Regions from separate parts of the Salipaludibacillus agaradhaerens genome, predicted to be linked through region 2. Evidence: riboswitches for the same ligand, from Rfam matches in the RefSeq annotation. Region 2 holds a riboswitch; the other holds the start of a gene.
What was found. A riboswitch is a leader RNA that binds a small molecule or an ion and turns the genes downstream of it on or off. The one in region 2 is predicted to bind S-adenosylmethionine.
Positions count from the first base shown of each region.

Region 1 (4,123 bases), 2.1 Mb from region 2:
ATGTCATGAAACTCACAGTAGCACATATGAGTATGAATTTGTGTCGTTGGTTTTACTTGAGCAGTTGCCAATCTAAACGCTTCAACTGCCCAATCTAAGTATGCTTGTTGCTCATGTTTCTTTAATGGCAATCCTTCTCTCAACGCCGGTTCATCCATTTGAATCATCTCGATCCCTGCTTGTTCAAGGGCCTTCACCTCTTCTACTAAAGCTTTTGCGATTTGCCTTGTGACGTCTCGATTAGGTATATCATTGCGAACGAATGACCAGTTTAAAATGGTGACAGGTCCTGTGAGCATTCCTTTTACCGGCTTTTTCGTCAATGATTGAGCAAATTTCGTCTCTTTCACCGTCATTGGTTTTTCAAAGCTCACATTCCCATAAACCACCGGAGGTTTTACACAACGGGAGCCGTATGATTGCACCCAGCCATTTTGTGTTACGGCAAAGCCATTCAGCTTTTCACCGAAATACTCGACCATATCATTCCGTTCGAATTCACCGTGTACAAACACGTCTAGTCCCACTTCTTCTTGGATCGTAATCCACTTTTCAATTTTCCCCTTAACGAAAGTGTCATATGTGTCATCATCAAGCTCTCCCCGACGCCATTCAGTACGTGTTCGCTTCACATCACGTGTCTGGGGGAAACTCCCAATCGTTGTCGTTGGTAAAAACGGAAGGTGCCATTTCTTTTCTTGTAATTCTTTTCTCTCTTCATACGTATGCGTTCGTTCAGTAGGCAAGTCCGAGTCAGTTGAAATGTCTGTTAGTTTTCTAAATGGGGCATGCTTAAACGTGTCAACTGACTGTTGATACTCTTCAAACGTTTGTTTCGCCGCTTCATCTGTTGGATGATTGCTTATCGTTTTTAACAAGTGTAATTCATACAATTTTTCCTCGGCATACGACAAACCGTTAAGGAGTTCTTGATCTAATTTCGTTTCATATTTTAATGTAACTGGCACATGTAATAAACTCGACGATGGCTGAACAAGTAAGTGTTCAGAGGGAACAACTTCTTGTAGCTCTGTTAAGAGAGACAACGCATCACGTACATCTGTTTTCCAAATATTACGGCCATCAATGATACCAGCGCCTAATAATTTGCCTTCTGGAAACCCATGAGCTTTAATTGCTTGTAAATTCACACCTTTATCATGAATAAAATCTAGTCCAATCCCTTTAACAGGAAGTGAGACAATTTGCTCAAAATGATCAATTGAACCGAAATACGTTTGGAGCAACAAGCTAACTTCTGGAAGTTTCTCAGCTAATTCACGGTAAATTCCTTTCAGCTGCTCAATATCTCCTTCTGATAATGTGGTAACAAGTGATGGCTCATCTAATTGGATAAGTGAAGCGCCAGCTTGATACAGTTCTGATATGACTTGTTCATACAACGGAACTAATTTTTCTGCCAACTGTGGAAATTCATTGTTTGTATAACCCTTTGATAACTTCAAAAATGTAAATGGTCCTATAAGCACAGGCTTGGCTTCAATTCCTAACTCTTTCTTCGCTTCTTCATATGCTTGAAGGGTATAGTTGGTCGTTACTTTAGGTACCCAGCCTCGATGAAATTCCGGCACAATGTAGTGATAATTTGTATCAAACCATTTCGTCATTTCGCATGCTTCCCCATCATCACTACCTCTTGCCATAGCAAAATAAGTATCTAAAGGGTCTGCTGGTGATTTTGCAAACCGCTCTGGAATGACGTTAAACATGAGTGCCGTATCCAGCACATGATCATAAAAGCTAAAATCTCCAACTGGTATATAATCAACATATGCATCACGTTGCTTTTGTAAATGAGATAAACGAATCTGTTTCATTTCCTCGTAAAATCGTTCCTTTGAGCGTTCCCCTTTCCAATAAGCTTCAAGCGTCCGCTTCCATTCTCGTTGTTCCCCTATACGTGGATATCCTAATTGACTTGTTTTTAGTGCCATCTTCATTTCCTCCTTTAAAAGTGAGTTGTTCCTTCCTAAATTAAAAAGGATATTTTTACCATTGAAAAGGTTAAAAATATCCTATTACATGTCTTAGATATTTAACACCTCCCTATTTCCCCGTAGGATAACAGTGTTGTGATAATAGGCAGGTCTCCTGACTCGTCTCTCATCATGAATATGGTCTTCCCAGAATAAGATATTGACTTCCAGTGACTTGGTCATATTCACTCTTGACTTACAGTGGCGGGACCGTTCTGGATTTACACCAGATTCCCTTTTAATCATTCAGCGTATTAAACGCTAAATGAACCTATCTCACGACTATGAAGTTTTTATAAGAAAACAGGCTTAGGACGTCCTCAATAAACGAGAGGTCAGAAGCTAGTTTCTAATCGTACCATTACATTGAGGAACGTTATACCATCGTAAAAAACCCCTTCTCTCACTAATAATTTAGATGAGAAAAGGGGTTGATAGCAGTATTAAATGCAGATCACGTCTCTCTCATCTTTGAAATGCTAAGCATTCCTCTGAAATTGGCACCGTGTACGAACGTACTGGTTGCCGAGGTCTCATAGGGTCAGTCCCTCCACCTCTCTGGATAAGAATCATATGAAGTTTGGTAAGTTATTAACGAGTGTAACATACTCAGATAATAAATCAACAAATAATTAAAATTAATTTTAAAATTCCAATTTTTTTGGCTAATTAGTAAATCACAAAGAGGAGATTGATCACATCGCTGAAACATCGAGACCCCCTAAAACATTTTAAAGATCAAAAAAAGAGTGTGTTAAAAGGACAATCGCCCCTTTAACACACTCTAATAAACACCTTCAAATAAGATGTTACTTTTTCTTTTTGAAAGACAAAGATTTTACTTTTGCATCAGAACCACCAGATCCGCCAGATCCACCAGTTCCACGGCCTTTTCCACCACGGCGTCCACGGTCATTTCTCTGACGTGACCCACCTCGATAACCACCCTGGCTTTTATTTCCGCCTTGTGGTCCTGAGTTACGACGTTTAGAACGAACAGGTGCTTCACCAGTAATATGAACAGGCGTTTGATCCGGTTCCTTCGTCATCGTTTTTAATGCCGCAGCTACGAGTGTTTCAGGGTCATGTTCTTCTAAAAGTGATTTTGCTGCTCCGAGAAGATGTTCAAAATCTCCTTTTCGAAGTGAATTCTGCAAATGATTGACAGATCTATCTTGGCGACCTGCTAATGCTTCCTCATATGTCGGTACCCCTTGTTGCTTCATCGGTTTTTTCGTTGTTTTTTCAATGACTTTTAAGTGATCTCGCTCTTTCGGTGTGACAAAACTAAATGCTATACCACTCTTACCTGCACGTCCTGTACGACCGATACGATGGACATAGCTTTCAGAGTCTTGTGGTAAATCAAAGTTAAACACGTGTGAGACGTTATTCACATCGAGCCCTCTTGCAGCTACATCTGTCGCAACAAGAATTTCGATAGCGCCTCGTTTAAACTTACGGATGACCGCATCACGACGCTCTTGCTTCATATCACCATGGAGGCCTTCAGCCGCAAAACCACGAATCCCTAGTGACTCAGCGACTTCGTCAACTCGTCGCTTCGTACGTCCGAAGACGATTGCCAATTCAGGCGGATCAATATCCAGTAAATGACAGAGCGCATCGAATTTTTGTTTTTCGTTAACCACAACGTAGCGTTGCTCAATATTCTCAACAGTTACTTCTTTTGATTTAACCGTTACGTTAACAGGATCGGTCATAAATGATGCTATGACATTTTTCAGCCTTGCAGGCATCGTTGCTGAAAATAGCATCGTCCGTCTATCTTCAGGGACTTCTTTTAAAATCGTCTCGATATCTTCAATGAATCCCATACTCAGCATTTCATCCGCTTCATCAAGGACAACCGTATTGATATACTCTGGACGAATCGTCTTACGGCGCATATGATCCATAAAACGTCCTGGTGTCCCTACAATGATTTCAGGGCGTTTTTTAAGTCCTCGGATTTGTTTGGAAATCTCCTGACCGCCATAAATAGCAAGAGAACTTACACCTTTCTCGCGACCGAGCTTGTTCAATTCCTCTGATACTTGAATAGCCAATTCTCTCGTCGGAGCTAATACAAGACCTTGTGGATGACGTTGCTGTGGTATGACCGA
Region 1 covers NZ_KV917378.1:1,604,347-1,608,469, forward strand. Annotated here, with positions in the region: gene metE (5-methyltetrahydropteroyltriglutamate--homocysteine S-methyltransferase) at 1-1,961, opposite strand, end outside; cobalamin riboswitch at 2,086-2,287, opposite strand; SAM riboswitch class I at 2,460-2,566, opposite strand; gene BK581_RS07745 (DEAD/DEAH box helicase) at 2,807-4,123, opposite strand, start outside.
Region 1: linked by a shared signal. The riboswitch ahead of metE (5-methyltetrahydropteroyltriglutamate--homocysteine S-methyltransferase) and the one ahead of BK581_RS16785 (methionine ABC transporter ATP-binding protein) in region 2 are both predicted to bind S-adenosylmethionine.

Region 2 (4,123 bases):
CTTTGAGTGGCGCGAAAAGATTGAAACAACGACACTCACTCAGAAATAAGACTTTGAGTGGCGTGAAAACAATGAATCAACGACACTCACTCACAAATAAAACTTTGAGTGGCGCGAAAAGAATGAATCAGCGACACTCACTCAGAAAATGGGCTTTGAGTGGCGCTAAAAGAGACAATCAACGCCACTCACTCACAAAATTTGATAGAGTTTGTCCATGTGCGCAAATAAAAAAGCAATACCCGTAAAATACGGATATTGCTTTCTAAATGATCGAACCATTATTCAGCTACTGGAACGACTGCATTGTCATATGTTTCAAGGATAAAATCACTTACTTCCTCAGAACGAAGCACTTCTACTAATGTTAAAATACGCTCATCGTTTTCATCACCACTGTTAACAGCAATCACGTTAGCATATGGGTTATCTCCGTCTGCTGTTTCAGTGAGAATAGCATCTTCAAGAGGGTTAAGTCCCGCATCTAGTGCATAGTTTGAGTTAATAAGAATAGCGTCACCTTCGCCATTTTCGTAAGCGGTTGGCAGCAGTGCTGCTTCTACATTTGCAAGGAATTCAAAGTTATTTGGATTCTCTTCAATGTCATCGATCGTCGCATTAATACCAACGCCTTCTGCTAGAGTAATAAGGCCCTCATTCTCAAGCATGGATAAAATACGCCCGTGATCGGCTACACTGTCACTCATAATAATTTCTGCGCCTTCAGGTAATGCTTCTACACTATCATAATCTTGAGAATACAAACCAATCGGTTCAATATGGATACCGCCTACATTAACGAAATCATAGCCGTGCTCTTCAATTTGACTCTCAAGGTATGGAACGTGCTGGAAGTAGTTTGCATCTAGTTCACCTTCGTCTAAAGCTTGGTTAGGTAAAATATAGTCATTAAATGTGACAATTTCCAGCTCAACGCCTTCCTCTTCAAGAAGATCTTCAGCAAATTCTAGAATTTCAGCATGAGGAATGTTAGAAGCTCCAATGACTAATGGTTCCTCTTCCTCAGTAGCTTCAGAGTTGGTTGCTTCATTATTATTACCTGTGTTGTTGCCAATCTCCGTTGTGTTATTTTCCTCTTCTTGTCCGCAAGCAGCTAGGACACCAACTGTTAACGTTACCGCTGTTAATGTTTTAAGCAATTTTTTCATAATGTTCTTACCCCCTAAGTTTTTTGAGCTTATCGCTTATCTAATTTATTTGTTAAATAATCACCTAACATTTGAAGTAAAAAGACGATTATTAAAACAATCACTGTGGCTACAAACGTAATATCTGGGTTGTTTCGTTGGAAACCATCCCGAAAAGCTAAATCACCTAATCCACCAGCACCGATCACGCCAGCCATTGCTGTATAACTGACGAGAGCAATCGCTGTCACTGTAATTCCTGATACAATCGCTGGCATTGATTCAGGTAACAAGACTTTTAAGACAATTTGGCTGTTACTTGCTCCCATCGCTTTCGACGCTTCTACAACACCTTTATCAATCTCTCGAAGGCCAATTTGCACCATTCTTGCATAAAATGGTGCCGCACCAATAATGAGTGCTGGTAAAGCTGCAGAGGGGCCGAGCATTGTCCCCACTAAAGATCTTGTAAATGGAATAAGGAGTACAATTAAGATGATAAAAGGAATTGATCGAAAGACATTCACAAATAATGCTGTAATAAAGTTAATCACTTTGTTTTGCCAAATTTGACCTCTCTCAGTCAAGAACAATAATAACCCTAACAACACACCAAATATAAATGTAAAAATAAGTGCTATAGCAGTCATATAAAGTGTTTCTTCAGTTGCTACCCACATATTATCCCAATTAACGTTTGGAAATAATCCTTCTTCTTCATTATAGAAATTCTCAAACATAGTGGATCACCTCCACGTCTACTTTTTGCTCTTTAATGTAGGTGATCGCTTCTTCAATCACAGTCTTTTCGCCAGTCACATTCACAAACAATGACCCGTACGATCCGTCTCTCGTCTGTGAGATCTTCCCTTGTAAAATGCTGATAGAGATATCAAAACGCCTCACGACATCCGTAATAAGCGAGCGTTTAGCATCACTTCCTACAAATGTAAGCTGTAAGACGTGTCCGATGCCGTCATCTTTAAACAGATGTGCTATTGCTTCCTCTGTTTCTTCAGGCTCCGTCACTTGCTTAACAAATTCTTTTGTCATGTCTTCCTTCGGGCTCCTAAATACATCAAGAACCGGTCCTTCTTCAACAATTTGACCGTTTTCCATGACGGCCACGCGATGACAAATTTTTCGGATAACGTGCATTTCATGCGTAATAAGTATGATCGTTAAGCTTAATTTTTTATTAATGTCTACTAACAGATCTAAAATAGAGTCCGTCGTTTTTGGGTCTAAAGCCGAGGTCGCTTCATCACATAGCAAGACCTTTGGGTTAGTAGCTAACGCTCTTGCTATTCCAACTCTTTGTTTTTGTCCGCCACTCAGTTGAGCAGGATAGGACCCCCCTCGCCCTTCAAGCCCAACGAGCGTAATGAGCTCTTGCACGCGCTTTTTCTTCTCGCCTTTCGAAACACCTTTTATTTCCAATGGAAACGCAATGTTTTCTTCCACAGTACGTGACCAAAGAAGATTAAAGTGTTGGAAAATCATACCGATTTCTTGACGAGCTTTTCGGAGTTCTTTTTTAGTAAGGGTCGTCATGTTTTTACCTGCTACCGTTATATCACCTGAGGAAGGCGTTTCAAGCATATTTAGTAAACGAATTAATGTACTTTTACCAGCTCCGCTATAACCGATAATTCCGAAAATTTCGCCTTCATCGACAGTTAAATCAACGTGGTCAACAGCGGTTACGTCACCGTCTTTCGTTTGAAACGTTTTAGCTATTTTTTGTAACGAAATCATGTCTATCCTCTCTTTCTTCCTTTACACAGACATGTCAATTCTCACTATTTGAAATGACAGCAAGTCAGTCTAGGCTTATATTAAGTATGACTTTTCACCATATAAAAAACCTCCCTGCTTGCAAAAAGATAAGCAGAAAGGTTTTATCATAACTGAAAAGCCTTCCTCTCATCTTTCAAAGCAATTACACTTTGTGGAATTGGCACCTTCCAGAATTAATTCTGGTGGTTGCCGGGCTTCACAGGGCCAGTCCCTCCGCCACTCTTGATAAGAAGATAATTTCATATTAATTTTAAAGTCTGATCTGAATATTATCATGTGCTCATAATGTTGTCAATATGTTTTTTTAGTTGGATGAGACTGCCAAGGAGGGGGTATATAAAAGAAGGAAGAGAGCATGCCAAGGTATAAGATATAAAGGGGAGGCAATCAATTAATGTGATTTTTTGGGTAGTAGAGGTAAAAAAGGGCCTCAAGCCAAAGTAAATATTTTAATGCACCATCTGCTATTAGGTCTCCCCTTTTCGACATTGCCAATAAAAAGTCTTCTCCTTTTAAAAGATGTGTAATAACTTCCTCATCACCACTAATAAAAACGGCTACTTCATGCTCTTCCACCGCTTGTATAACGTTGACAGCACTTTGTTGAAAATCTAAGTACCACACACGCCCTTCACATGTTAGTTTCACTTTAATATCATATTTTTTTAGTAGTTGTGACGCTTGCTCCTGTTGACTCATATCATTTATAGCTGAATACAGCAAAGTTTCCATCTTTTCACGTCCTTAGATAATAGTCCCTATACATTCTATATATCACTAATATTCGACGTGAATTGATAAATTCCTGCTAAAATCGCTTATCAGGCAGAATGAAACTTTTGAGCTAAACGACTATTAACACCACCCCATATCACACCCCTCAACATATGACTGAGGATACTCCTTTTTCTTATTTTGAGTATGTTTATAAAATTTCTCATTCTTGAATTCAAAGCCATCTGCCATTTCATAGTTATAACTATGGCCACTTTGTTTTACTTTGCCAATTTTTTCAGTTTGATAAAATAGTGCTGTTTCCCCATCTTCTTCTGGTTTCTTTTCTATATCAGATGAAATATCGACCAATTCATCTTGACCCATGATTGTATCCTGCGATAATTGTCCTTCACCGATATTATCTTCATTATGATTCGTCATATTAAAACGCCTCCTTC
Region 2 covers NZ_KV917378.1:3,668,947-3,673,069, reverse strand. Annotated here, with positions in the region: gene BK581_RS16795 (MetQ/NlpA family ABC transporter substrate-binding protein) at 282-1,169, opposite strand; gene BK581_RS16790 (methionine ABC transporter permease) at 1,199-1,888, opposite strand; gene BK581_RS16785 (methionine ABC transporter ATP-binding protein) at 1,881-2,906, opposite strand; SAM riboswitch class I at 3,072-3,180, opposite strand; gene BK581_RS16780 (SCP2 sterol-binding domain-containing protein) at 3,336-3,680, opposite strand; gene BK581_RS16775 (DUF2553 family protein) at 3,804-4,106, opposite strand.